One region of the Streptomyces sp. NPDC088252 genome, then DNA from elsewhere that is predicted to be linked to it. Evidence: riboswitches for the same ligand, from Rfam matches in the RefSeq annotation. Region 1 holds a riboswitch; each other region holds the start of a gene.

Region 1 (9,564 bases):
ACGTTGGGGTACTTCGCCCTGAACTGGCTGTTGACGTCCTTGACCAGTTCGGGCCAGGTGCTCTGCGCGTCCGACATGAGCCAGACGGTGAGCGATTCCTTGCGGTCCTTCGGGTCCTTCGACGAGGCCTTGTCGTCGTCCGAACCACATGCTGCGATCGAAACCAACATGCCTGCGACGCCGATCGCCGCGATGAGCTTGCGCTTCACGCCAAACCCTCCTCAGGGAAACTGCAACCCCGCCCACCGCGAAGACATTCGACGAGTACTGCTGGGGCTGGACCTGGTCTTTAATGGTTTAGACCAGTACCGGGAGCTTGGCCTAGACCTTTTGGGGTGTCAAGGGTGTATAAGAAGTGCACTCGCGTCCGTTATAGGACCGACACCTAAGGGAGGGCGACGAGCCGTGACCGGACCGTGCCACCATGTGAGCCGCGACAGACGGAGGAGCCGGTGACGGCAGCAACGCAGCAGTCGGGAAGGCGGGCCATGGGTGCCGACGGGGGCAGTACGGAGAACGAGACGGGCGCGGCCACGCGGACGGCACGCGTCCCGAAGTACTACCGGCTGAAGCGACATCTCCTCGACATGACGGACACCATGCCGCCCGGCACACCCGTGCCACCGGAACGGACCCTGGCCGCCGAGTTCGACACCTCGCGCACCACCGTGCGCCAGGCGCTCCAGGAGCTGGTCGTCGAGGGCCGGCTGGAGCGCATCCAGGGCAAGGGCACCTTCGTCGCCAAGCCGAAGGTCTCGCAAGCCCTGCAACTCACCTCGTACACGGAGGACATGCGCGCCCAGGGGCTGGAACCGACGTCCCAGTTGCTGGACATCGGCTATGTCACGGCCGACGACACGCTCGCCGGGCTGCTCGACATCACGGCCGGTGGCCGCGTGCTGCGGATCGAGCGGCTGCGGCTCGCCAGCGGGGAGCCGATGGCGATCGAGACCACGCATCTCTCGGCCAAACGCTTTCCCGCGCTGCGCCGTTCGCTGGTGAAGTACACCTCGCTCTACACCGCGCTGGCCGAGGTGTACGACGTCCGGCTGGCCGAGGCCGAGGAGACCATCGAGACCTCGCTCGCCACCCCGCGCGAGGCCGGACTGCTCGGTACGGATGTGGGCCTGCCGATGCTGATGCTGTCCCGGCACTCGCTGGACGGGCAGGGCGAGCCGGTGGAGTGGGTGCGCTCGGTCTACCGCGGCGACCGGTACAAGTTCGTGGCACGCCTGAAGCGGCCGACGGACTGACCCCGGACGTGGCGGCCGACCGGTTTCGGCCCTTGCGTCCCCGCACACGACCGTCGACGGCCCCCTTGGAACGCGTCACTCCACGGGGGCCGTTCGCCTGCCTCCGCGCGGGCCGGCTCTCGCACGTTTGACAACATTCCGAACATTCGATCCCGTTCACGGGACCGTTGTCGGACCGCAATGCGGACAGGGGGTGACGGTGACCGGAAGCCTCCCCTAGATTTCCTGCGCATTACACCAGGTGATCAGCGAGGGGACGGAGTCGCCGCATGGCAGCAGACCCTGAAGGAAAACCGCCCACCATCACGCCCGTTCGGGTGGTCATCGCCCTCTGCCTCGTCGCACCGTTCGTGGCGATGCTCTGGGTGAGTTCGTACGCGAAGGTGGACCCCACCTTCATCGGCATCCCGTTCTTCTACTGGTACCAGATGCTCTGGGTGCTGATCTCCACCGCGCTCACGATGGTCGCGTACAAGCTGTGGCAGCGTGACCAGCGCTCCCGCAAGGGGGGTGCGTCGGCATGAAGGACGGCGTGAACGGCGTCGCGCTCGGCGTCTTCATCTTCTTCTTCCTGGCCGTCACGGTCATGGGCTTCCTGGCGGCGCGCTGGCGCAAGGCCGAGAACGAGGCCAGCCTCGACGAATGGGGCCTGGGTGGACGGTCGTTCGGCACCTGGGTCACCTGGTTCCTGCTCGGCGGCGACCTGTACACCGCGTACACCTTCGTCGCCGTGCCCGCGGCTATCTACGCGGCGGGCGCGGCCGGCTTCTTCGCCGTGCCGTACACCATCCTCGTGTACCCGCTGATCTTCACCTTCCTGCCACGGCTGTGGTCCGTCTCGCACAAGCACGGGTACGTCACCACCTCGGACTTCGTCCGCGGACGCTTCGGCTCGAAGGGCCTCTCGCTGGCGGTCGCCGTCACCGGCATCCTCGCCACGATGCCGTACATCGCGCTCCAGCTCGTCGGCATCCAGGCGGTGCTGGACGTGATGGGTGTCGGTGGCGGCGAGAACACCCACTGGTTCGTCAAGGACCTGCCGCTGCTGATCGCGTTCGCCGTGCTGGCCGCCTACACCTACTCGTCCGGCCTGCGGGCACCGGCGCTGATCGCGTTCGTCAAGGACGGGCTGATCTACCTGGTCATCGCGGTGGCGATCATCTACATCCCGATCAAACTGGGCGGGTTCCACGACATCTTCGCCAAGGCGAACGAGGCGTTCTCGCAGACCAACCCGGCGACCGGCAAGCCGCGCGGCGCGCTCGCACCCGGCGAGGCGGGCCAATGGGGTTACGCCACCCTGGCGTTGGGCTCGGCGCTCGCGCTCTTCATGTATCCGCACTCGATCACGGCGACGCTCTCCAGCCGCAGCCGCAACGTGATCCGGCGCAACACCACGATCCTGCCGCTGTACTCGCTGATGCTGGGCCTGCTCGCGCTGCTCGGCTTCATGGCGATCGCCGCCGGGATCAAGGTGGACAACGGGCAGTTGGCCATTCCCCAGCTGTTCGAGGACATGTTCCCCGACTGGTTCGCGGGGGTCGCGTTCGCGGCCATCGGCATCGGCGCTCTGGTGCCCGCCGCGATCATGTCGATCGCCGCCGCGAACCTCTTCACCCGCAACATCTACAAGGACTTCCTGAAGCCGGACGCCACCCCGGAGCAGGAGACCAAGGTCTCCAAGCTGGTGTCCCTGCTGGTGAAGGTCGGTGCGCTCGCCTTCGTCCTGACCATGGACAAGACGGTCGCGATCAACTTCCAGCTGCTCGGCGGGATCTGGATCCTCCAGACGATGCCGGCCCTGGTCGGCGGCCTGTTCACCCGCTGGTTCCACCGCTGGGCGCTGCTCGCGGGCTGGGCGGTGGGCATGGTGTACGGCACGGCGGCCGCGTACGGGGTCGCCAGCCCGACCCAGGCGCACTTCGGCGGTTCGTCCAAGGAGATTCCCGGTATCGGCGAGATCGGATACATCGGCCTGACGGCGTTCGTGCTGAACGTGGTCGTGACGGTGGTGCTCACCTTCGTCCTGAACGCCGTGAAGGCGCCCGTCGGAATCGACGAGACCGCCCCGGGCGACTACACGGCCGACGCGGGCGACCCGGGCGTCCAGGTCGAGCTCCCGCCGGCCACGGCCGGAGCTCCGGGCGGCGGTCACTGACAAGCGCTCCGACACCGGCCGACGGCCCGCCGAGCCCCCTCCTGCGGGGTTCGGCGGGCCGTCCGCATGGTCGGGGGCCCCGGGCTCCGAACAGGGCCGTACAGCTCGTTCTGCGGGCCCGGCCCACCTTGTACGACACAACATGTGGGGGCTGCCTCATCGGGCGGCCCCCACATGTATGCTCATGCTCGCTGTCGCCGCAGGGGAATCCGGTGCGAATCCGGAACTGTCCCGCAACGGTGTGTTCGGTGCGCTTTTGCGCACCCCCGAGTAAGTCCGAGGACCTGCCGACAGCGCATCCGGCTCGACCGAACCGGATGCCAGACGTCCGGGCCTCGCGGATGGGCCGGTGGACGCCGTACGGAGTGCTGCCCCGCTCGGGCCCGCCTCTGCCCGGCTGCCCCGTTCCCCGCCGGCCCCGAGCCGAGCGAGGGAGAGCACCACGTGACCATCGCGCCAGCCGATCCGGCTTCAGTCGCCGTGTCCGAAGCGGCCGAGTCCGAGGGGACCGCACACGACGGACCGGGGACCGCACTGCTGCGGACCCTGACCGACCTCACCGTCGATCTGCCCGACACCGACCCCGGTCGTGTCGCCGCCGCCGCGCTGCGCGGCCGCAGCGCCCGGTCCGACGAGGCCGAGCTGCGCTCGCTGGCCACCGAGGCCGCCGCGGGGCTGATCTCCGAGGACCCCGCCTACTCCCGGCTCGCCGCCAGGCTCCTGACCCGCACCATCGCGGACGAGGCGGTCGGTCAGGGCGCGGTCTCCTTCTCCGCCTCCGTCGCCGTCGGGCACCGCGAGGGCCTGATCGCGGACCGTACCGCCGAGTTCGTCGCGCTGCACGCGGACGCCCTCGACGCGCTGGTGGCACGCTCGCTCGCCGACGGCGCCGACGACCGGTTCGGTTACTTCGGGCTGCGGACCCTGCACAGCCGCTATCTGCTGCGCCACCCGCACACCCGCCAGGTCGTCGAGACGCCCCAGCACTTCATGCTGCGGGTCGCGTCCGGTCTCGCCGAGGACGATTCGCAGCGCGCCCTGGACGAAGTGGCCGCGCTGTACGGGCTGATGAGCCGGCTCGACTATCTGCCCTCCTCGCCGACCCTGTTCAACTCCGGTACGCGGCACCCGCAGATGTCCTCCTGCTATCTGCTGGACTCCCCGCTCGACGAGCTCGACTCGATCTACGACCGCTACCACCAGGTGGCGCGGCTCTCGAAGCACGCGGGCGGCATCGGGCTCTCGTACTCCCGCATCCGCGCCCGCGGTTCGCTGATCCGAGGCACCAACGGGCACTCCAACGGCATCGTGCCGTTCCTGAAGACGCTCGACGCCTCCGTCGCCGCGGTCAACCAGGGCGGTCGCCGCAAGGGCGCCGCCGCCGTCTACCTGGAGACCTGGCACGCGGACATCGAGGAGTTCCTGGAGCTGCGCGACAACACGGGCGAGGACCAGCGGCGTACGCACAACCTCAACCTGGCGCACTGGATCCCGGACGAGTTCATGCGCCGGGTCGACGCGGACGGCGACTGGTCGCTGTTCTCGCCCGCGGACGTGCCCGAGCTGGTCGACCTGTGGGGCGACGACTTCGACGCCGCGTACCGGGCCGCCGAGGCCGAGGGACTGGCCCGCAAGTCGATGCCGGCCCGCGAGCTGTACGGCCGGATGATGCGTACCCTCGCGCAGACCGGCCAGGGCTGGATGACGTTCAAGGACGCCTCCAACCGCACCGCGAACCAGACCGCCGAGCCGGGCCGCGTCGTCCACTCCTCGAATCTGTGCACCGAGATCCTCGAAGTCACCGATGACGGCGAGACGGCCGTCTGCAACCTGGGTTCGGTCAACCTCGGCGCGTTCGTCGCCGACGGCACCATCGACTGGGAGCGGCTGGACGCCACCGTCCGGACCGCCGTGACCTTCCTCGACCGGGTCGTCGACATCAACTTCTACCCGACCGAGCAGGCCGGCCGCTCCAACGCGAAGTGGCGCCCGGTCGGCCTGGGCGCGATGGGTCTGCAGGACGTCTTCTTCCAGCTGCGGCTGCCGTTCGACTCCCCCGAGGCGCGCGCGCTCTCCACCAAGATCTCCGAGCGGATCATGCTCGCGGCGTACGAGGCGTCCTGCGAGCTCGCCGAGCGGTCGGGCCCGCTGCCCGCCTGGGCCGAGACGCGGGCCGCGCGCGGGGTGCTGCACCCCGACCACTACGACACCGAGCTGAACTGGCCGGAGCGCTGGGACGCGCTGCGCGCCCGCGTCGCCAGGAGCGGCATGCGCAACTCGCTGCTGCTCGCCATCGCGCCCACGGCGACGATCGCCTCGATCGCAGGTGTGTACGAGTGCATCGAGCCCCAGGTCTCCAACCTCTTCAAGCGCGAGACGCTCAGCGGTGAGTTCCTCCAGGTCAACGCGTATCTGGTGGAGGAGCTGAAGCGGCTCGGCGTGTGGGACGCACGGACCCGTGAGGCACTGCGCGAGGCGAGCGGCTCCGTGCAGGGCTTCGCCTGGATCCCCGAGGACGTGCGGGCGCTGTACCGCACGGCGTGGGAGATCCCGCAGCGCGGACTGATCGACATGGCGGCGGCCCGTACGCCGTTCCTCGACCAGAGCCAGTCGCTGAACCTCTTCATGGAGACGCCGACGATCGGCAAGCTCTCCTCGATGTACGCGTACGCCTGGAAGCAGGGGCTGAAGACGACGTACTACCTGCGCTCACGCCCGGCGACCCGGATCGCCCGTGCGGCCTCCGGCCGGGCCGCGGCCACCGCCCCCATCCCCGTACAGCAGGCTTCGACGCCCGACGCCGACGCGATCGCCTGCTCCCTGGAAAACCCCGAGTCCTGCGAGGCCTGCCAGTAATGAGCTCCACCGACTCCGAGAAGAACCTGCTCGACCCGGGCTTCGAGCTGACCCTGCGGCCCATGCGCTACCCGGACTTCTACGAGCGCTACCGCGACGCGATCAAGAACACCTGGACGGTGGAGGAGGTCGACCTCCACTCCGACGTCGCCGACCTCGCGAAGCTCTCCCCCGGCGAGCAGCACATGATCGGCCGGCTCGTCGCGTTCTTCGCGACGGGTGACTCGATCGTCTCCAACAACCTCGTACTGACGCTGTACAAGCACATCAACTCCCCCGAGGCGCGGCTTTATCTGTCGCGACAGCTCTTCGAGGAGGCCGTGCACGTCCAGTTCTATCTGACGCTGCTGGACACCTATCTGCCCGACCCGGACGACCGTGCCGCCGCGTTCGACGCGGTCGAGGAGATCCCCTCGATCCGTGAGAAGGCGCAGTTCTGCTTCAAGTGGATGGATTCGGTCGAGAAGATCGAGCGGCTGGAGACGAAGGCCGACCGCCGCCGCTTCCTGTTGAACCTGATCTGCTTCGCGGCGTGCATCGAGGGGCTGTTCTTCTACGGCGCGTTCGCGTACGTCTACTGGTTCCGCTCGCGGGGTCTGCTGCACGGTCTCGCCACGGGTACCAACTGGGTCTTCCGTGACGAGACGATGCACATGAACTTCGCGTTCGAGGTCGTGGACACCGTCCGCAAGGAGGAGCCCGACCTCTTCGACGACGAGCTCCAGCAGCAGGTCACCGACATGCTGAAGGAGGCCGTGGCGGCGGAGCTGCAGTTCGGCCGCGATCTGTGCGGTGACGGTCTGCCGGGCATGAACACGGAGTCGATGCGGCAGTACCTGGAGTGCGTGGCCGACCAGCGGCTCACCCGGCTGGGCTTCCCGGCGGTCTACGGCTCCGAGAACCCGTTCTCGTTCATGGAGCTGCAGGGCGTGCAGGAGCTGACGAACTTCTTCGAGCGCCGACCGTCCGCGTACCAGGTGGCGGTGGAGGGATCGGTCGCGTTCGACGACGACTTCTAGGTCTTCCGGTCGGATCGGGCCGGATCGGCGAGCCCGGCGCGATCCGGACGAGCTACTCCTAGATCCTCGCCCAGCTTCTGACGTAGGGACGCCGCGCGGCCGCGACCGGTTGCGCGGCGTCCGTCGTTTCCGGGGGTCCGTCGCTCCGTGCCCGTTCCGCGGCGCGCAGCTCGCGGTCGATGCGGCGCTCCCGGGCGAGTCCGGCCAGGGCGGGCAGCAGGACGAGAGCGAAAAGTGCGGCTGTGCCCAGGACGTTCAGGAATGTGTTCATGGCTCTACTCTCGTCCGCGCGGACGGATGGCGGCAGTGGCAGGACTGTCATGGACCATCGAATTACTGCCACACTGGTGTCATGCTGAAGAATGTCGCCGCCCTGCTGCTCGACGAGGTCCATCCCTTCGAGCTGGGTGTGCTGTGCGAGGTCTTCGGGCTCGATCGCAGCGACGAGGGCCTGCCGGTCCACGACTTCGCCGTGGTCTCCGCCGAGGGCCCGGTGCTGCGGACCCACGCCGGATTCACCATCAGTACGCCGCACGGCCTCGACCGTCTGGAGGAGGCCGACCTCATCGCCGTACCGGCCGGCAGCCACTTCGTCGCACGGGACTACCCCGAGGAGATCCTCGACGCCCTGCGCCGGGCCGTGGACCGGGGCGCCCGGGTGATGAGCGTCTGCTCCGGGGCCTATGTGCTCGGGGCGGCCGGGCTGCTGGACGGCCGCCGCTGCACCACCCACTGGCGTCATGCCGACGAACTGGCCCGCCGCTTCCCGCGGGCGGTCGTCGAACCCGATGTGCTGTACGTGGACGAGGGCCCGGTCATCACCTCGGCGGGCACGGCGGCCGGGATCGACGCCTGTCTGCATCTGGTCCGGCAGGCGTACGGCCCCGACGCCGCCAACGCCATCGCCCGCCGCATGGTGGTGCCGCCGCACCGCGACGGCGGGCAGGCGCAGTACATCAAGCGGCCGCTGCCCCGCACGCGGTGCGACACGGTCGGCGGGACCCTGGCCTGGATGGAGCGCCACCTCGACCAGGAGGTGACCGTCGAACAGCTCGCCGCCCAGGCGCACATGTCCCCGCGCACCTTCGCCCGCCGCTTCCAGCAGGAGACGGGCACCACTCCGTACCGCTGGCTGCTCCGTCAGCGGGTGCTGCTGGCACAGCACCTCCTGGAGACATCCGATGAAACGGTGGACACGATCGCCGGGCGCACCGGCTTCGGAACAGCCGCCGCACTGCGCCATCAGTTCGTACGGTCGTTGGGCACTACGCCGAACGCCTACCGCCGCACTTTCCGCGGCCCGGGCGCAATGACCGAAGTCGCCTGATACCTAATAGATCTGACGTCGGATCATTCGTCCAACCGTTGACCACACCTGTCCATGGACCACGGCCCGGGCGACCCAAGAGGGTCGGTCGCAACCGCCGCACCACCGCCCGAGGTGCTGCCCTCTCTGCGCCAATGGCAGGCCGGTGCGGGCGAGTTCACGCTGGCCCAGCGGGCGCGGATCGTGCTGGACGGGGTGCGGGACAGCCGCACGGCCGACGACGCACGCCGCTTCGCGGGTGAACTGACCAGGAAGGCTTCGGTGTCGCGGGGCGCGGCGGCGGCCCGCAGCGGCGACATCGTGCTGCGACAGGACCCGTCCCTGAAGAAATCGCTGGGCGCGGAGGGCTATCGGCTCGACGTCGGCGACCGGGTCACGGTCACGGCCGCGACCTCCACCGGCGTCTTCTACGGTTCGCGGACCGTCCTCCAGCTGCTGAACGACGACGGCCGCGCCGCGCGCGGTTCGGCGACCGACGTGCCCGCGTACCGTGAGCGCGGGGTCGGGGTGTGCGCCTGCTACATCAACGTCTCGATCCCGTGGTTCGAGCGGCTGATGAAGGACATGGCGTCCCAGAAGCTCAACCAGCTGTGGATCGAGGCCAAGGTCAGGAGCGACACCGACCCGGCGTCGGCGTTCTGGGGCTACTACACGAAGCCGCAGGTCCGCTCCCTGGTCGCGCTGGCGAAGAAGTACCACATCGAGCTGGTGCCGGAGATCAACTCCCCCGGCCACATGGACACCTACCTGGAGAACCACCCGGAGCTCCAGCTCAAGGACAAGAACGGCGTCGCCTCCCCGCCCCGGCTCGACATCTCCCGGCCCGAGGCGCTGACGTACTACACCTCGATGGTCGACGAGGCCCTGAAGGTGTGGGACACCCGCACCTGGCACATGGGCGCCGACGAGTACATGATCGGCTCGTCCTACCCGAACCACCCGCAGCTGCAG
Region 2 (9,564 bases), on a different contig from region 1:
ACCGGCGAACCGAGAAGGACCGAGAAGACCAGCCGCACACCGACGACGAACAGCCCGATCCTGATGAACGCCCCGTACGAACGGGCCCACGGCGCGTCCGTGCGGCGCGCCGCGACCACATAGCCGGCGACCCCCACCAGCAGCCCGAGCAGCAGCGGATTGGTGGTCCGGGACGCGGCGGTGGCGAGACCGAGCGCCCACAGCCACCAGGCCCCGGCGGGCAGGGCGTTGCTCCGGGTCGCCCCGGGGGCGCGCAGCGGCCGGCGCGGCCGGACGGTGCCGGTGGCGCCGGTCACCGGGCCGCTGGTCGGGGCGGTCATCCGCGGCGGCGGCGGGCCTGCACGACTGCGGCGATGCCGAGGAGGAGAACGGCGCCGACGCCGACGAGCACCCCGGCGGACGGCCCGCCGGAGCCGCCCGAACCGGTGGAGGCGGCGGCGGGGGCGGAGGCGCCCGGGGACGCAGTCGCGGAAGGCGTCGCGTGCCCGTCGCCCGAGACCTGTTCGCCGCAGCCCGAGCCCGGATAGCCGGAGATGGCACAGAGCAGCGCGTCGCTGCTGTAACGCAGCGGTTTGGCCACCGAGGCGAGCGCCTCGGCGGCGCTCGCGTCGGGGGCGACCCGCGCGCAGGCGGTACGCGGCGCGGGCGGCGTCTCGCCGGCCGGGGCGTCCGCCGCCGTGCCCGGGTCGATGACCAGCGCGACCCGCTTGGTGCCGTCCTGGGCCGGGGTGTCCGCGCAGATCTTCGCGAAGTCGGGGGAGCGGCGCGGCTTCGCCGAGTCCTGGGAGTCCTCGCTGACCGAGAACCGGAAGCCCTGCACCGTGCCGTCGTCCGGCCGGACGAGGGACGGGCCCTGGGTGGCGTACGTCCAGCCGGTGCCGGAACCCTCCCAGAACGACCAGTACCGGTACCCGGCCGCCTGGGCCGTCCCGGCGCCGAGCACGGCCAGGACGGCAGCCAGGGCCACCAGCAGCGCGGTGGCCCTTCCCGCCCGCCTCACAGCTGCCGGTTCTTGCGCCGGCCGCTGATCAGGAAGGCCGCGGCCGCGGCGACGACGAGGCCGATGCCGATGAACCACCACACGCCACCGATCACGTCGTCGCCGCTGTGCACCTGGTCCTTCTCCGTGGCCTCGTAGCCGGTGTCGGCGGACGGGTCGGGCGTCGTGACGGCCGCGGGTGCGGGACCGGTCGCGTTCAGCCGGTCGACCAGGTTGACGCCGTTGAAGTCGCGGGCGTCGGAGCCGGTCGCGTGCGCGGCCAGGACCAGCTGGGCGTAGGCGGCGGGACCGTTCTGCTCGGCCCAGGGGCCGGCGTTCTTCTTCAGCCAGGCCAGGGCCTTGGCGGCCTTGTCCTGGTGGCCCGCGGCGGACAGGGCGACGACCGCGTCCGCGGTGTTGCCGAAGTCGGGCTGCGGGGTGGTGTCGGCGGCACCGGGCATCGGGGCCAGGTCGAGGTGGCCGCTCGTGGCGAGGGCGTTGGCGAGGTAGTGGGCGCCGTTCTGGGCGGCCTGCTCGGGCGTGAGACCGGTCCCCGGGCGGCAGCTGGTCCCCTTGGCCGCGGCGTTGTTCCCGACGGCCAGGGCCTTGCCCATCGTGCCGAGCACGGCGGCGGCGGTGGCGTCCGCGTTGGCGGCGAGCTTGCCGGCCTTGTCGGGCTGGTAGGCGAAGGCGCCGCCGTCCTTGCCGCCGCACGGGATCGCGAGCGCGAGCAGCGGGGAGTAGGGGGTCTTGCCGTCCGGGGTGGTGATGTCCGCGAGCCGCTGGCCCTGCCGGGCGAGGGCGCCGATCACCAGCGAGGTGGAGTTGGCGTCGCTGGGCGCGCCGGCGGTGTAGCCCCAGCCGCCGTCCTCGTTCTGTACGGACTTCAGCCAGCGGACCGAGTTGTTGACGGTGTCCCGGTGCCCGCCCACCTCGACGAACGCCTGGACGGCGGCCGCGGTGGCATTGGTGTCCAGCACCGTCTTCCCGGTGCAGGGCCGGGAGACGTCGGGCCGGTACGCGGCGTAGGCGCCGTTGCCGCACTGCTGGGCGATCAGCCAGTCCACCGACTCCTTGGCGGGCGTGACGCCCTCCAGCCGCTGGGCGAGGAAGGCCAGCGACTGCCGCCAGACACCGTCGTAGGTCGGGTCCTTCGTGCCGTACAGCCCGGACGGCAGGGCGACGGACGGCGAGGGGGAAGGGGACGGCGCCGCCACCGCGACCGGGGCAGCGGCCGCACAGAGCACGGTGGCGATGGCGGCGAGCGTTGCCGCGCTGCGGCGTACGGTCATGGCGGGCGGGGCCTCTCCTGCGGGGAACCGGGCACAGGCACGCTCAGGCACCAGGCTCCGGCTCCGTATACCTCGACGGTGCCGACCACCGGGGTTCCGGAGGTCGCGAGCCGGTCACGACCGCGGACAGGGCATTCCGACTCACCGTCTGCGACGACGGTTCACGGCTGCGTGGTCAGCGCCGGATTCGCACCGGCTTCCCCCTGAACGGGCATGATGACGACCCGCACACTCTACCGGGCGGGGTCGGACGGGTTCCGGGGCCGTCCGGGGGCTCGTCTTCCACGGAACGGGCGACGGCCCGGCGCGGCCCCGGGAGCCCGACGGGCGACGCCTTCACCGCGCTCGCCGGAAGTCCGGCCCGTGCCGGTGCCCGGGTGTCCGGAAGAGGGTGAACGAGCTCCCTGCCCGACGGCCCGCCGCGCCCTTCACACCGCGATGTACGTCACCGGCTCGCTCCCCGCCACCGCCTCCGCGCGCCCCAGCCTGACCAGACGTCGCAGATGCGCCTCGGCCTCGGAGACGGCGATGTTCCGCGAACCGTGCGAGATCTGCTCCCACGGCCGGTTCCACTCCATCCGCTCGGCCAGCTCCCACGGCGTGAGCGGGGTGGCCAGCAGCTTGAGCAGTCCGGTCAGCCGTTCCTCGTGATGGTCCAGGAGTTCCCGTACGCGCCCCGCGGCGTCCGTGAACGCGTACTGGTGGGCGGGCAGCACCTCCGCCACGCCGAGCCGGCCGATGTGCTCCAGCGAGCCGAGGTAGTCACCGACGGGGTCTCCCCCGGCGGAGGGGGCGGTGCCCGGCGCGGCGTCCGGGTCCTCGTACAGCCCGATGTGCGGGCTGATCCCCGGCAGCAGATGGTCCCCCGAGAACAGCCGCCCCCGGCCCGGCAGATTCCGCGGATGCTCCTCCTCCAGATGCAGACAGACATGACCGGGCGTGTGCCCCGGAGTCCAGATCGCCCGCAGTCGGCGGCCCGCCAGGCCGAGGAGCTCCCCCGGAGCGATCTCCCGGTCCGGGAGCGCGGACCGCAGCCCCGGCAGCGTGCGCATCCGGCCGCCCTCGACCGCGGCCCGCAGCGGCGCGAGATGCTCCTGGGGCGCACCGACCGCGGTGAGCTTCGTCAAGAGGTACGACAGCCAGGTGCCGGGCCGGGCCTCACGGGTGCGGCGCACGATCGCGGCGTCCGCCGCGTGCATGGCGATCCAGGCCCCGGACGCCTCGCGCACCTGGCCGGAGAGGCCGTGGTGGTCGGGGTGGTGATGGGTGACGACCACACCGTGGATGTCGCCGATGCCCGTACCGATGGCGTCGAGCCCGGCGGTGAGGGTGTCCCACGCCTCCGGATCGTCCCAGCCCGTGTCGATCAGGACCGGCCCGCGATCGGTGTCGAGGACATGGACGAGGGTGTGGCCGAGCGGATTGTCCGGGATGGGGACCTTGATGCTGTGCACGCCCCCGCCATGGTCGGTCACCTGCGTCATGGGCTCCCCATCTCTCGTCGAGGTCTGGTCGGCGCACCGGACGTATGGCGTGCGGCGCACCGCGCCCACTGTAACGAGAACTTGTTTCAGTAGTAGCCCCGGTCGACCATCTGTCGGTACGTCCATCTGCCGGGCGTGCCGGGGGAGTTCGGGGTGCACGCGATCGCGGGACGGTCGCCTACCGCGCGAGGGACGGCCGCCCCGGTGGCTACCGGGCGCGGGCCGCCCCGTGCCCGCGCCCGTGGCCCGCGTGGGCCGGGGCGCCGCGTGGGCCTGACGCCGCGCGGGCCGCGGTTCACGCGTCGGCGCGGGGCGGTCCGTACGCTCGGAGCCCCGCGCCGGGCGGTGGATCCGGGTCACCGGCCGGGCGGCCGGTGACCCGGATCACTCGTCGCTCATGCGGCGTCCGTGGCCGGACGGTGCCAGACGAGTCGCGGGGTGCGCGCGCCGTCGCCGGTTCCCTCGGTCGGGGGGAGCAGGGTTAATCGGTCCCCCTCCACCCGCCACCGCCGCTCCTGACTGGTGCCGACCCACGGGCGCAGGGACGCCACGTGCAGATGGTGGACGACCAGGTCGCCCGTCACCTCGTAGGTGCCCGCGTATCCCAGGTACGGAGAAGTCCTGAACAGGGTCGCGGTGTCGACCGGTCCGGCCGCCCCCTCCTCCGGGGAGGACTCGGCGTCCGGGTTCAGCATGCTCACCGACATGTGGCCGTCGGCGGTGTAGGTGATCAGTCCTGTCGGACTCTGCCCGAGGGGGTGTTCGAGGGTGTCGCCGGAGGCGTCCATGATGGCGACGGTGCTCAGCAGCCAGGCACCCACGAGGGGGTGTTCGGAGGTGCCTGGCCGGGGGGCGGATGGGTGATTCGGTTCGGTGCGGGATGGGGTGTGCACGTGTCTCCCTTCTGAGCTGGTGGAATTCGGAACTTCTGGAGCGGGTGCGTGGGGGACGGGGTCGTTCTCGTCCCTACCCGTGCGGCACGCCGTGGAAGCGAGGGGCGCGCCGCGAAAGCCCGGGTGGCGCGACGGCGGCGGTCCGGCCGCGCGCGTCGTCGAAGCCGTGGACTCCTGGAACTGGAACTGGTATCAGTTCTGACACGGAGTCAGGGAACGTGCCGGGTCGCGGGAGGCAGCAGCCATGACCGAGCTTGTCGAACACGGAAAACTTTTCATCGGCGGGGAGTTGGTCGATCCGCTGGGCCGGGATGTCATCGAGGTCGTATCGCCCCACACCGAACAGGTCATCGGCCGGGTGCCGCACGCCTGCGAGGAGGATGTGGACCGGGCCGTCGCCGCCGCCCGGCGGGCGTTCGACGAGGGGCCCTGGCCGCGGACGACCCTGGACGAGCGGATCGCGGTGATCACCCGGATCAAGGACGCGTTCGCCGTGCGGTACGAGGAGATCGCCCGTGTCATCAGCTCGCAGAACGGCACCCCGTACACGTCGAGCGTCATGGTGCAGGCGCTCGCCGCGATGATGGTGTGGGACGCGGCGATCACCGTCGCCCGCACCTTCCCGTACGAGGAGCGCCGGGACGGGGCTCTCAGGCCGCTGCTGGTGCGCCGGGAGCCGGTCGGGGTGGTCGCGGCCGTGGTGCCGTGGAACGTTCCGCAGTTCACCGCCGCCGCGAAGCTCGCGCCCGCGCTGCTGGCCGGCTGCTCCGCCGTGCTCAAGGTCTCGCCCGAATCCCCGCTGGACGCCTACATCCTGGCCGACATCGTGGCCGGGGCCGGGCTGCCGGAGGGGGTGCTGTCGATCCTGCCCGCGGACCGCGAGGTCAGCGAGTACCTGGTGGGGCACCCCGGCGTCGACAAGGTGTCGTTCACCGGGTCCGTGGCCGCCGGGCGACGGGTGATGGAGGTCGCCTCCCGCAACCTCACCCGGGTCACACTGGAACTGGGCGGCAAGTCCGCCGCCGTGATCCTCCCGGACGCCGATCCGGAGACGGCAGTCGCCGGGATCGTTCCCTTCGCCTGGATGATCAACGGCCAGGCGTGCGTCGCCCAGACCCGCATCCTCGTCCCGCGCACCCGCTACGACGAGACGGCCGAGGCGTTCGCCGCCGCCGCGAGCGCGCTGCAGGTCGGCGACCCGCTCGATCCCGCCACCGAACTCGGCCCCCTCGTCGCGCGGCGCCAGCAGCAGCGGTCGCTCGACTACATCAGGATCGGCCAGGACGAGGGCGCCAAGATCCTCACCGGCGGCGGACGTCCGGCGTCCCAGGGCCGGGGCTGGTACGTGGAGCCGACCCTCTTCGGTGACGTCGACAACTCCATGCGCGTCGCCCGCGAGGAGATCTTCGGTCCCGTCATCTGCCTCCTGCCGTACGGTGACGAGGACGAGGCCGTACGGATCGCCAACGACTCCGAGTACGGCCTCAGCGGCAGCGTCTGGACCGCCGACACCGAGCGCGGCATCGACATCGCGCGCCGGGTCAGAACGGGCACGTACAGCGTCAACACCTTCAGCCTCGACATGCTCGGTCCCTTCGGCGGTTACAAGAACTCCGGTCTGGGACGGGAGTTCGGGCCCGAGGGATACGCCGAGTACTTCGAGCACAAGATGATTCATCTGCCGGCCGGATACGAGGAGGCGTGATGGGGGACCGCTGGGCCGTGGAGGTCGACCGCGGGGTCTGCATCGGTTCCGGAATGTGTGTGAACCACGCCCCTGGAGGATTCGCGCTGGATTCCGCCCGGCAGTCCCGTCCGTCGGCCCCGGAGACCGACGCCAACGAGCAGGTGCTCGCGGCGGCCGAGGGATGCCCGGTCGAGGCGATCACGATCACGCTGATCGGCTCGGGGGAGGTCGTCTTCCCGCCGGAGGAATGAAAGGGCGCTCCCGCAACAGGATTTGGCCGCGGTGGAAGGCTTCGAGCCGGTTCGCCATTTCCCGGCGGGCGGTCGAGTACGGGCGTACCCGATTTGCACCGGCCGCTGTGGGACGGTCTGCCCGCGCTCGCCGGCCGGGTTCGTCACCGGGTCAGCAAGGCGTCGGGCGATGGTCCGGTTCGGCGTCGCCGCTCGGAGTGGCCGCGTCATCCGGAGTCAGGCAGTGGATGCGCGGTATCGGTGAAGCCAGCAGCCAGAGCACCGACAGCGTTCCCCCGGCGGCGCCGATGAGCAGTGTTGTCCGCAGGCCGAAGGCGGTGGCGAGCAGGCCGCCGACGACGGCCCCGATGGGACGTATGCCGTAGTTGACGGTGCTGAACGCGCCCGCCACGCGGCTGCGCATGCCATCAGGAATCACGCTGGTCTGCAGGGAGTTGAGGTTGACGTCGAAGAGCATGACGCCGATCCCGGAGAGGAACTCCGCCGCGGCCAGTGCTCCGGCGCGGGCCCAGAGCGGGCCGCCCGCGCCGGCCGCGACGGCGATGGGCGCCGGAAACAGCACGGCTCCCACGACGATGCTGCGCCCCACTCCGATACGTCGCGAGATCCTCGGGGCGAGGACGGCGCCGAGGAAGGCGCCGGTCGAACCGATACCCAGAGCCAGTCCGATCACTCCGGCGGACAGCCCCAGGACGCGGCTGGCGAACAACATCATCAGCCCGCTGCCTGCGACAAAGGTGAAGAAGTTGACGGTCACCGCGCTGCAGAGCCCGGCGCGCAGCACCGGGTGCCGCGTCACGAAGGTCATCCCCTCCCGGGCACGTCGTAGCAGTGAGGGAACCGCTGCCTCGTCGGTGCCGGTGGGCGATTCACCGAGCGGGATCCGCCCTATCAGGAACGCGGACGCCGCATACGACAAGGCATCGACAACGACAGCCAGGGGCGCGGTCAACGCTTGAACGAGACCGCCACCGACCGCCGGGCCGACCACGTGCGACACCGACCGACTGGCACTGAGCCCGCTGTTCGCCTCGACGTAGGACGAGCGGGGCACGAGATGAGCGAAGAAGGGCGGATAGGCGGTGTTGAACAGCACCGCTGCGGTGCCGGTCAACACCGCCACGGCATACAACTGACCGAGGCTCACCGCGTCGAGCAGGTACGCGACGGGGAGGCTGAGCAACACCGCACCGCGCACCAGATCGGCGAAGACCATCAGGCGGCGCTTGTGGACCCGGCGGTCGACCCAGGCCCCCAGAATGATCGCGAGCAGATTCGGAGTCCAGATGAGCGCGGTCAGCCACGCCACCTGGTTGGCCGAGGCGCTCAGCGCAGTCACGGCGATCAGCGGCAGTGCCAGTTCGGTGATCCGGTCGCCGAACTCCGAGATCGACTGCCCTGCCCAGAACCGGCAAAAGCGCCGGTCACGCCACAGGGATATCGGGGCGCCCGCCTCCGGGGCGCTCACGGTGTCCCGCCGGCCTGCTCCTCGTCCTGCTCCGGCAGGGCATAGCGCATCAGCTGGACGCCGCGGCTTCCGGCCGGACGCTCGGCAGGGTTGCGTGTCACGTAAGGCGCGAGCACCCGCTCGATTGCGTCCTGAATCGCCGCAAGTTCCTCCGCCGAAACGACCACACGGGTGTGGGCCAGACCGGCAGCCCTCTGCCACAACGGGTCCAGGCCGGGCTCGACTTCGGCCACCCACCTGCTCGGCAGATCTCCGTAGCGCACAAACATTTCCCGGGACAGCGCCCGCGCGGCCGACCTGCCCTCCTCGTCCTGCGGTGTCTCGAACCGGAAACCACGCGCTGCCGCCTCCCACCGCCGTTGCCGACGGTCCGCCCCGGCCTCGGCATCCCGGACCAGTCCGAAGCCCGCCAGGTGCCGCAGATGCCAACTGGTCACCGAGGGAGTCGCTCCCACATGGGGCGCGAGCTGCGTGGCCGTCGCCGGCCCGTGCCGGTGGAGGCGGTCGAGGATCGCCAGCCTCACCGGATGTGCCAACGCCCGCATCGCCTGCGGATCGGTGATCTCGATATCGCCCAGCCGATTCCCGGAATCCATGACGTGAGAGTGTCCTCTCATAAAATGTGAGAGTCAACTCTCACATTGGATGTGCTCACGCTCACCGTTCCTCCCCGACCCGGCACCTCACCCCGGACGACGATCCGGTCTCCGGGTGAGGCGCCGGGCCCGCGGTCGCCGTGCCGTCGCCCGGGTGCACGAAGGCGTCCGGGAACCCGGTCCATCCGTGCACCCGACTCGACGTCGTCCGTGGGGCGTCGCGGGGAACGGCCTGCGTGCCGGCCCGGAATCGGGCGGCTGCGTCCGGGTCAGCGGGAGGGGAAAGGGGCCAGGCGGCGGTCCCATTCGTCCGCGGCCCGGCGCAGTTCCTCGGTGCTGGTCCTGATCTCGATGACGTACTCGTCCTGTCCCTTGTCGCCTTCCCGCCACGCGGGCGACGCCTCGTAGCAGAGGTGTACGCGGACCGCCCCGGCGCCGTGGCCCCCCGCGGCGTGACTGAAGGACAGAACGGGCTCCAGGAAGGCGAGATCCGGCAGCGTGCCCGTCAGCGTCTCGCCACCGGCCGCGCGCAGCCACGGCGAGATCTGACGCGCCTCGCCGGTCAGCAGGCACGGGTCGGTGAAGGACCAACTGGCCTCGGGCGTGGTCACCTCACCCTCGACGACCAGCCAGTTGTCGTCGTACCGGTCGCCGACGACCACCGGGAACTGATAGCGCAGCGGGCGCAATTCGATGCGGTGTTCCTGATCCGTGAGCAGCACCGCCCAAGGGTGTCACGCACCATGGCGCACACGAACATGAATAAACGCAAAACAAGCCGAATGTGGGGGGCCGTGGATCCCGGCACGCGCGGCCTTCATCCGTGAAACGGTCTCCTCAATGGTGAGTTGGCTGATTTCACTGCCGATGTACGGATAGTCGGCCGTGAGTTCGCGAAGTGTGCGGGCTTCTGG
Region 3 (9,564 bases), on a different contig from region 1:
GCAGCAGACCCGGGGCGTGCTGTTCTGGCTGATGGGCAGCCTCGGCGGTGCGCAGTGGAGCTCGCTCGCCGTGCCCACGGCGGCCGTCGTGCTGGGCCTTGCCGTGTTCCAGGGCCGGGCCAGGGCGTTGAACGCCTTGCTGATGGGTGACGAGACGGCGGCCGGACTCGGTGTACCCGTGGTGCGGCTGCGGCGCGAGATGTTCGTGGTCACCAGTGTGCTGACCGGTGTGCTCGTGTCCGTCTCCGGCGCCATCGGATTCGTGGGGCTGCTGGTGCCGCATCTGTGCCGACTGCTGGTCGGAGGGGACCATCGCAGGCTGCTGCCCGTGTCCGCGCTGACCGGTGCGGTGCTCCTGGTCGTCGTCGACACCCTCTGCCGCACCGTGCTGCCGGATCAGGAGCTTCCCATCGGTGTGGTCACGGCGCTGCTGGGCGCCCCCGCCCTGCTGTTCCTGCTGGACCGGCGTTCCGAGCAGGGCCGATGAGAATCGACGTACACGACCTCCGGGTGGCCTACGACGGCCGTACCGTGGTCTCGGGGCTGCATCTCATCGCGTCCTCGGGCGAGATCACCGGGCTGGTCGGCCCCAACGGCGGCGGCAAGTCGACCGTGCTGCGTACCGTCTACCGGCATCTGCGCCCGGCCGCGGGCCGGGTGCTCCTGAACGGTACGGACATCGAGGCGCTTCCGCCCGCCGAGGCGGCCAGGCATGTCGCCGCTCTGCCGCAGGAGCGCGGTGGGGACTTCGATCTGACCGTCCACGAGATCGTGGTGATGGGCCGCACCCCGTACAAGCGGGCCTTCGGAGGTGAGGACGGGACGGACCGGGCCGTCGTCACCCGGGCCCTGGGGCAGGTCGGTCTCGCGGGGTACGGGAATCGCCGCTTCTCCGCGTTGTCTTGTCGGGTGGCAAACGCCAACGGGCCCTGCTGGCCAGGGCTTTCGCGCAGGACCCCGATGTCCTGGTGCTGGACGAGCCGACCAATCACCTCGATGTGCGCCACCAGGTGGAGCTGCTGTCACTGTTGCGGGCGCAGGGGCGCACCACACTGGTCTCGCTCCACGACCTGAACGCGGCGGCCTCGGTCTGCGACCGCCTGCATGTGCTGCACGAAGGAGCGCTGGTCGCGTCCGGCACTCCTCTGGAGGCGCTCACTCCGGCTCTGTTGGCGGAGGTGTTCGGCGTGCGGGCGGCGGTGGTCGAGCATCCGTTGACCGGTGATCCGCTGATCGCCTTCGATCACCGGTCGGCCATGTGAGCGTGCCCGTCCCACCGCGGGCCGGACCGGGCGGCTCGGACGGCGCGGGGCTCTCGGCGGTGCGCGATACGGCATCAGCCGCCGTCGGGAGCGCGGCCCGTCCAGCGTTCCTCGACCTTCGCGATCCTCCAGTAGGCCAGGGCCGCCGCCCACACCACCACGAAGAGTCCGACGATGATGTAGCCGACATTGCCCAGGTCCAGGCCGGAGATCCAGCCGGTGACCGGGTCCCGCAGACCGAGCTTGTCGTGGAATATGGTGACCAGCTCGATCGTGCCGATGAGGAAGGCGACGGCGATCGACAGGCCGGTGATGGCGAGGTTGTAGAAGACCTTGCGCACCGGGTTGGAGAAGGCCCACTGGTAGGCGAAGTTCATGAACGTCCCGTCGAGCGTGTCGAACAGACTCATTCCGGCGGCGAACAGCAGCGGCAGGCACAGGATCGCGTACCAGGGCAGGCCCGCCGCGGCGCCACTGCCCGCCATGACCATCAGGGTGACCTCCGTGGCGGTGTCGAAGCCGAGACCGAAGAGGAAGCCGAGCGGATACATCTGGCCCGGCCTGGTGATGGACCGGGTGAACCTGCCGAGGATCCGGTTCATGAACCCGCGCGAGTCCAGGTGCTGCTCCAGTTCGGCCTCGTCGAACCGGCCCGCCCGCATCGCCCGGAACACGCGCAGAATGCCGACGAGTGCGACCAGGTTCAACGCGGCGATGAGATAGAGGAAGGATCCGGAGACGGTCGTACCCACCACACCCAACACCTGGTGTGTGCCCGAGTTCTCGTTGATCAGCACCCCCGCCAGCCGTGCTCCCCCGGCGACCAGCGCGGCCATGGCGATGACCACGCTGGAGTGTCCGAGCGCGAACCAGAAGCCGACCGACACGGGGCGCTTGCCGTCGGCCATCAGTTTGCGGGTCGTGTTGTCGATGGCGGCGATGTGATCGGCGTCGAAGGCGTGCCGCATGCCGAGCGTGTACGCGGTGATCCCGAGCCCGATGCCGAACGCCTTGGAACCGACCTCGTAGTGCTGTGGCAGGACGAGCAGGAACAGCACGCCGAACGCCACCACGTGCAGGGCGGCTATCACCGCGAGCAGCCCCACGGTTCGAACGGTGTCCTCGCGCCGCCACGTGAACACGGCGGAATCGGGCAGGGTCATACGGTCACGCTCCAGCACCTCGTGGATGACTTCGTGAGATGCCGTGGCCGGTCTCCTGGCTGACGGGTTCGCTCGCGCTCGTGCCCGCCCCTGCCTTCCCAGCCGCGCTCTACGGCCAGTGGCAGTCGTTGGGACGGATACTCCCCGATCACAGTGGCGAGGGCCGCTCCGGCCTGAGACTCCTCGGAGTCTGTCACCGGTCTTCCCGAACACCACGGCGCACACACTCTAGCGTTGTGGTGAGCGGCGCCCACAAGCGGGCGGGCGGGCCGGGTGGAGCGATGACGGCCCCGGCTTCCGGCACGGCGTCGGACCGTGGTCCTCGTCCTCCACGATGCCCGGCGAAATTCCCTTCGCCGAGAGGCTGCCGTCCGTTAGCCTTCGGCACCCGGAGACCCTTGAGGAGCTGAGATGCCCGGTCACCCGAGCGCGCGTTGACCCCATAGGCCGCGACCGGCCCGTCATCGCGTGCTGCCCTCGATCCGCGGCACGGCGAACCCTCCCTCGCCCGAGCCGGCGCACCTGCCGTGCGTCGCGCGGCGGGCGCCGTTCTCAGCAGCTCAAGGGGGCCCTGTGCCGTCCGCTTCTCCTGCCGTGCCCGCACACCGTCGCACCGTCCGGCACACACTCGATCCCGCTTCCGATGGGGCCTTCGACGCGGCTCGGCCTTCGGGGCTCCGCGTGGCCTTGGCGCCCGGCAGGCCGGGTCTGCCCGGCGGTCCGCGGGCAGGAGGCCCGCGGTGAAGGCGGCCCGCTCCGGTCGGCCGGCCCTGCCGAGCCTGTGGCGGGACGGTGACTTCCGCAGGCTCTGGGCGGGGCAGACCGCCTCTCAACTCGGGGCACAGGCCGCCCAGGCAGCCCGACCATCCGTCGCAGCGCGGTCAGGTAGGGCCTGACGGTGGTGATCTGCGAGCCGATGCGGCACTGCAGGCCGACCGGTTCGAACCGCCGCTGGTCGAGTATCCGGGCGATGGCGTGCCGGGCGCTCCCGTGAAGGCCGACGCAGGAGACGGCTCGCGAGCCGGGTCCTCCGCCTGGAGACGGACACAGCGCCCCGGATCGTCGACGGACCGGGACGCACCGGTGACGCCATGTCCGCCCACCCGGGGGCGTGCCTCTCCGTCAGCGGCCTCTTGGCCCCGTACACCCGGCCTTTGACGTCGGCTTGACGACGCCGGCTCGCCCTGCGCTCCTCACCTGCGCAGCGGGCATCGTCCGGCGCAGCCCCCCGTGGCCACCCACGCCCCTCACCGCTGCGGAACCGGTTCCCTCGCCCGGCCGGCCCGGAACGGACCGAGTCTCCCGGTCCGCATCAAGGCGGCGACCGCGGCGGCGCACAGCAGGCCCACGCCGCACAACACCAGCCAGGGCAGACGCGGTTGCTCGACGGATGCATCCCACACGGCTCCGGTCGCGAGGTTGCCGACGGTGATCCCGACGCCCGAGATCGTGTTGTACAGACCGTAGTGGGTGGCGACCAGCCGGTCGCCGGAGAGCGTGACGACGGTGTCCATCTCGAACGGGTACACCAGGGCGGTACCGAGGGCGAGCAGGGCGGCCGCGAGGAACAGCGGTACCAGGGCCGCCGCCCGGATCAGCGGTCCCGCTCCCCCGGGCGGCGCCCCGGCGACCACGAGCGGTGCGAAGGCGCCGCCCATCAGCGCCAGGCCGTACACGACCGACCGGCCGGGCGACCAGCGCGCCCGCGCCCAGGCGGTGATGCGCAGTTGCCCGGCCGCGGCGACACCGGCGGACACGGCGAAGAGCGCGGTGGTGACGCCGTCCCCGCTCCCCGGAGCCACCCGCTGCGCCTGGAGCGGCAGCGCCAGATAGACCTGGAAGGACAGGACGTACGAGCCGATCATCGCCGCCGAGAAGAGCAGAAAGGGGCGGTTGGACGCCACGGCGCGCCAGTCGGCGAGCACTCCCTGGCGCCCCTCGCCCGCTTCGGACGGACGTCCTCGGTCGGGCAGGGCCCTGATCTGTACGAGAGTGAGCCCGAGGAAGAGGAGCGCCGCCACCGCGCACACCATCCGGAAGTTCAGCGCGATCAGGGAGAGACCGATCAAGGGACCGACGAACATGCCGACCTGGTAGAAGACGTTGAACAGTGCGAACGCTTCCACGCGGCGCTCCCCCGCCTCCCGTGCGAGATGCGCCCGCACGGCCGGGTTGAACAGCGCGCCCGCGAAGCCGGTCAGCGCCGACGCGAGGATCAGGGCGGGCAGCGAATCGACGAGGCCGAGCAGTCCGAAGCCGACGGTCCGCAGGACGCATCCGGTGATGATCACGTTCTTGCAACCGAGCCGGTCGGCGAGCGTGCCACCGATGAGGAACATGCCCTGTTGGCTGAAGTTTCTTACGCCGAGCACCAGTCCGACCGCCCAGGCGGCCATGCCCAGGCCGCCCGAGAGGTGGATCGCGAGGTACGGCATCAGCATGTAGAACGCCGTGTTGATGGTGAACTGCTGGACCATCAGCAGCCGGACGGGGCCGTCGAAGGAGCGGAACTGCCGGACGAATCCCCTCATCGCGCGGCCACCTCGTCCACGTGCGGCGCGGTGATGTTCACACAACGCGTCCAGCGCTCCACGGCGCGCTCACCGGGATGGCCGATCTCGTCGGGGTCGTCCGCGGGCGGGCGTGAGAGGAGGTCGTGCGCACGGCAGTAGTCGTCGCTGTAGACCGTGTCCCAGTAACGATGGACTCCGTCGGGGAAGATCGCCGCGATACGGGTGCCCGGGGCATGGGTGCGGGCGAGCCAGTCGGCCACCAGCGCGACGGCGCCGACGCTCCAGCCGCCACTCGCGTAGTGGTTTCTGGCCAGCCGCCGGGCCGCCCAGACCGCCTCGTCCGGTGCGACCCAGTGGGCCTCGTCGAACGCGGCGTGGTCGACGTTGCACGGATGGATGCTGCTGCCCAGGCCGCGCATCAGGCGGTCTCCGGCGGGCTGGCCGAAGATGGCGGAGCGCACCGAGTCGACACCGACCAGCCGCACGCCCGGTGAGATCGCGCGCAGCGCACGGGTGATCCCGGCGGAGTGTCCGCCCGTCCCGACGGCAGCCACCAGCACGTCCACCCGGCCGAGCTGTACGGCGAGTTCGAGGGCGAGGTTCGCGTACGCCGCCGGGTTGTCCGGGTTGTGGTACTGGTCGGGGCACCAGGAGCCGGGAGCCGCGGCGAGCAGGGAGCGGACGCGGTCCCTGCGCGCCTGCTGCCAGCCGCCGGCCGGGCTCGGTTCCTCGACGACCTCCACGCGAGCGCCGAGGGCCCGCAGCTGATGAACCATGAGGGGTTCCATGCCCGGGTCGGTGACCAGCGTGACCGGATGGCCGTAGGTGATGCCCGCGAGCGCGAGACCGAGTCCGAGGGTTCCGCTGGTGGACTCGATGACGGGCGCGTCGGGACGGAGCTCTCCGCGGGCTCGGGCCGCCGCGACCATGTGGAGGGCCGGACGGTCCTTGATGCCGCCGGGATTGGCGCCCTCCAGCTTGGCCCAGAAGCCGCGGCCGACGGGGCTGAAGGGGCTTCCGACCCAGAGGACCGGCGTGTTGCCCACCATTCCGGCGGGGGTACGGCGGGGGGCGCCCGCAGGTTCGGGGAGTTCGTGTGCCGCCACGAAGGCGTGCACGTCGTCGGGGGAAATGCTGCGCAGAGCAGTGGTCATGCCGACCTGGTCCTTCCACGGCCACGACGGGACGGGGCCGTTGCGTGAGAGCGGTACGGGAGAGGGCGCGGCTCGTGCGGGCGATCGGCGGAGCGACCGGGCGCACGGAGCCGTGTCACGTACGGCTGACGCAGACCAGGCGCAGCAGAGCGCATCCCGTGAAGGGCGACGCCCCCTCGGCTGCGAGACCGCGGGGGCGGTGCGCGAGACCCGAAAGGCCCGACTCCATGAGCCCCCACGCGGCCAGGGTGAGCAGCAGGGCCTCCAGGAGAGGGAGTACGGATCGCGTCGACACCTCGCCCAGGAGCGCGGCCGAATCGCAGCACCCGCCGGGAGCCGCCGGATGGTGCCCGGCCCCGGACGCGTCGCAGCCGGCGGGTTCCGGGGTGTCCCCCATGTGCTCCATGTCCCGCACATCTGGGGCGACCGCGGACAACGAGCCGCTGATCGGCGTCACATGGTGCCCGTCCTGCGCCTGCACACCACACATCAGCACGTGAGCCACGGCGACGGTCGCCAGGCTCAGAAGAAGAGTGATGACGAGGCGGCGGACTCCCGGCCCCGGGGCAACAGCTGACAGCACGTCGCCGACCGTATCGTCAAAAGTGGAGTGATACGCATTTATGCGGACGTACGGGTGAAATCCCTTGCCGCGACCGTACGAGCCCCGCGCGTCTGCTACGGAACTCGGCCGGCGAGGCGGTGAGACACACCCCAACTCCCCTTGTCGCCAGCGGAGTTCACCGGCACACCGACGGAGGGATCCGCCCCCGCACCTGCGGAGCGGGGGCGAGGGACGCCACTGGACGCGACCCGTCCGCACAGACGTGCGGCGACCCACGGAGCCCCGCGTGCGACCACCTCGACGGCGAACAGCGGGGCGCTCGCCCACGCGGTCGGCCATTGATACCCCTACGGGGTATATTCTTCAGTGCCGGCTGGATCGTGCTTGCCGCAGGCTCCCTGGCCGCGGGCCTCGCCGGTCAGGTCTGGACAGAGCTGGCCGGACGAGCACTGCAAGGCATAGGTGCGGCGCTGATCGCCCCGCCCGGCCGGCTTCTCGCCCCGGCCACCACCGCGGCACTTCATCCGCACCGCTGCTCCGCCTCCCTCACCCACACGGGCCGTACCCACCGATGCGCCGCCACGCAGAGCGTCCGGCTGCGATGCGCGGCGCGCCGCACGGTCATGAGGCCCGCCGTGAATGCGGCGTTCACCGGCTGAGCCGGTACGGGAGCATGCAGACGACGACATCGGTATGGGCCATGAGCGTGGCGGCCAGCAGGATGCCGCGCTGGTTCTGCAGGATCTGGTAGCGGCGGTGGAGCGGCTCGACCTCGGGGATGAGGACGGCGATCTGCCGCCCTTCCTCCGCCGCCCGCTCGACGTACTCGACGATCGGCTGCACCAGAGAGCGCTGCGGGCTGTCGATGATGTCCAGACGCACGCCCGGGTTCCAGCGTTCCCACCTGTCGCTCAGTTCCTGAGCCTTGACCGGGTCCGAGTGGACGGCGACCGCCACGACGTCGTGTCCGAGGGCGCTGGCGGCCGTCAGGGCGTGCTGGGCGAGCTTGCTGACTTCTCCGACCGGAACGATGACCAGGGACTCGGCGGGGCGCAGCGCCGGGGGGATCTCTCCGAGACCGAGCTCCTTTCCGACCGCCGTGTAGTAACGCTCGACACGGGCGAACAGCAGCATCAGCAGGGGAACGGTGACGACCACCACCCAGGCTCCTTCGAGGAACTTGGTGGCCAACAGGACCGCTCCGGCCACGGCGGTCAGTACCGCGCCCGAGCCATTGAGCGCCGCGCGCCGCAGCCATCCCGGCGACCGTTGCCCCGCCCAGTGCCGTACCAGCCCGATCTGGCTGATGGTGAAGCCGGTGAACACGCCGATCGCGAACAGCGGGATCATCCGGTGCGTGTCGCCGTCCACGGCGATCAGCAGCAGCGCCGCGAGCAGTGCCAGCGCCAGCACGCCCCAGCGGTAGACGGGACGTTCCCTGCGCAGCCCGAACAGATGGGGCAGGCGGTGGTCGCGCGCCAGCAGGCTCATCAGGACGGGCAGGCCGCCGAAGCTGGTGTTCGCCGCGAAGGCGAGGGCCAGGGTCACCACGAGGTTGGTCGCGTAGTAGGGCCATCCCGTTCCGTACGCGCCGGCGGTCAGCTGGGCGAGGACGGTCACACCCCCGCGTGGGGCCACGTGGTCGCGGCGGATCAGCACCGCCAGGCCGATCAGCATCAGCCCGAGCAGCGCGCCCAGCATCAGCTCGGTGCGCTGCGCCCGCTTGACACGGGGCTCGCGGAAGACGGGCACTCCGTTGGCGATCGCCTCCACGCCGGTCAGCGCGGAGCAACCGGAGGAGAACGCCTTCAGGAGCAGCAAAGGCCCCAACGCCTCGGTGACGTGGACGGGTTGAGCGCTTCCGACGACGGCTGCGGGATGGCCGCGCAGCAGCCCCAGGGCGATGATGCCGAAGATGCTCACGACGAAGAGCACGGTGGGCAGCATCAGCACCCGGGCGCTGTCGGCCACTCCCCGCAGGTTCACAGCGGTGAGCAGGACGAGTCCGATGAGACAGACGGCGAGCAGGTGCGAGCCGAGAGCGGGGAACGCGGAGGCGAGGCTGGCGGCGCCGGCGGCGAGGCTGACCGTCACGGTCAGCACGTAGTCGACGACCAGGCTGGCCGCTGCGAGCAGACTGGTCCTCGGCCCGAGGTCCTTCTTCGCCACCGCGTAGGCGCCACCGCCGTCGGGGTGCACGGCGATCACCTGGCCGTACGAGATCACCAGGACCGCCAGCAGCGCGGCGATGACCAGCGTCACCGGCAGCGTGGCGGTCAGCGCCCCGGTCCCGGCGGCGATCAGGACGAGCACGATGGCCTCGGGTCCGTACGCGACCGAACTCAGCGCGTCCAACGACAGCGCGGCAAGCCCCTCCAGGCTGGTCAAGTGGTACTTGCCACCCTCCCCGTGCTGGAGCGGAACTCTCGGCCGCAGTTCGCGGCGGGCCAGACCGTACGCCATGGGTGACCTCGCGGTGCAGGGTGCGGGGGGCTGTCCAGGGACAGTGTGACCGGACCACCGCGGTGTGGGCCCTCAAGGACGCGCCGGGCTTCGCCCAGGTGCCTCGGAGAACCGTCGGCGCATGGCCGGGGTGGTTCGGCACCCGTATGGGGCACCTGCCCCGTCCGGAGGCGGACGGCGCCCTTGTCCGGGACCGTCCGGGCCGGGACTTCGACCGTGTCGGGCTGCCGGGCGAGGAGCCCCGCCTTCCGGTCACACCAGCCCGGCCAGATCGTGGTTGAGCTCCACGACGTTGACGCGTTCCTGACCCAGGAAGCCCAGAACACGTCCTCGGACGTGCCGGGACACCAGAGTTCTGACCTCGGCGGGGGCGAGGTGGCGGGCCTTCGCGACGCGGTCGACCTGTTCGTAGGCGTACGCCGGGGAGATCTCCGGGTCGAGCCC

Evidence for each region. A riboswitch is a leader RNA that binds a small molecule or an ion and turns the genes downstream of it on or off. The one in region 1 is predicted to bind cobalamin.
Region 2: it holds a riboswitch for cobalamin, as region 1 does, so the genes downstream of both, ACIOHC_RS03300 (prenyltransferase/squalene oxidase repeat-containing protein) here and ACIOHC_RS24495 (ribonucleoside-diphosphate reductase subunit alpha) in region 1, are expected to answer to the same signal.
Region 3: it holds a riboswitch for cobalamin, as region 1 does, so the genes downstream of both, ACIOHC_RS41770 (HoxN/HupN/NixA family nickel/cobalt transporter) here and ACIOHC_RS24495 (ribonucleoside-diphosphate reductase subunit alpha) in region 1, are expected to answer to the same signal.

The regions. Positions count from the first base shown of each region.
Region 1 is NZ_JBIURS010000012.1:62,747-72,310, forward strand. Features, by position in the region: gene ACIOHC_RS24475 (sugar ABC transporter substrate-binding protein) at 1-209, opposite strand, end outside; gene ACIOHC_RS24480 (GntR family transcriptional regulator) at 489-1,253, shown strand; gene ACIOHC_RS24485 (DUF3311 domain-containing protein) at 1,523-1,777, shown strand; gene mctP (monocarboxylate uptake permease MctP) at 1,774-3,411, shown strand; cobalamin riboswitch at 3,583-3,718, shown strand; gene ACIOHC_RS24495 (ribonucleoside-diphosphate reductase subunit alpha) at 3,856-6,267, shown strand; gene ACIOHC_RS24500 (ribonucleotide-diphosphate reductase subunit beta) at 6,267-7,286, shown strand; gene ACIOHC_RS24505 (hypothetical protein) at 7,345-7,557, opposite strand; gene ACIOHC_RS24510 (helix-turn-helix domain-containing protein) at 7,639-8,613, shown strand; gene ACIOHC_RS24515 (family 20 glycosylhydrolase) at 8,728-9,564, shown strand, end outside.
Region 2 is NZ_JBIURS010000001.1:746,274-755,837, forward strand. Features, by position in the region: gene ACIOHC_RS03290 (energy-coupling factor transporter transmembrane component T) at 1-320, opposite strand, end outside; gene ACIOHC_RS03295 (SCO2322 family protein) at 317-1,000, opposite strand; gene ACIOHC_RS03300 (prenyltransferase/squalene oxidase repeat-containing protein) at 997-2,271, opposite strand; cobalamin riboswitch at 2,379-2,514, opposite strand; gene ACIOHC_RS03305 (MBL fold metallo-hydrolase) at 2,700-3,755, opposite strand; gene ACIOHC_RS03310 (lipocalin-like domain-containing protein) at 4,151-4,576, opposite strand; gene ACIOHC_RS03315 (aldehyde dehydrogenase) at 4,893-6,353, shown strand; gene ACIOHC_RS03320 (ferredoxin) at 6,353-6,586, shown strand; gene ACIOHC_RS03325 (MFS transporter) at 6,738-8,054, opposite strand; gene ACIOHC_RS03330 (helix-turn-helix domain-containing protein) at 8,051-8,650, opposite strand; gene ACIOHC_RS03335 (hypothetical protein) at 8,920-9,372, opposite strand.
Region 3 is NZ_JBIURS010000044.1:27,419-36,982, reverse strand. Features, by position in the region: gene ACIOHC_RS41780 (FecCD family ABC transporter permease) at 1-487, shown strand, start outside; partial or broken gene ACIOHC_RS41775 (ABC transporter ATP-binding protein) at 484-1,262, shown strand; gene ACIOHC_RS41770 (HoxN/HupN/NixA family nickel/cobalt transporter) at 1,337-2,425, opposite strand; cobalamin riboswitch at 2,453-2,657, opposite strand; partial or broken gene ACIOHC_RS41765 (diaminopimelate decarboxylase) at 3,272-3,415, opposite strand; gene ACIOHC_RS41760 (MFS transporter) at 3,673-4,956, opposite strand; gene ACIOHC_RS41755 (PLP-dependent cysteine synthase family protein) at 4,953-6,092, opposite strand; gene ACIOHC_RS41750 (hypothetical protein) at 6,208-6,675, opposite strand; gene ACIOHC_RS41745 (hypothetical protein) at 7,038-7,316, shown strand; gene ACIOHC_RS41740 (APC family permease) at 7,306-9,120, opposite strand; gene kdpC (potassium-transporting ATPase subunit KdpC) at 9,373-9,564, opposite strand, start outside.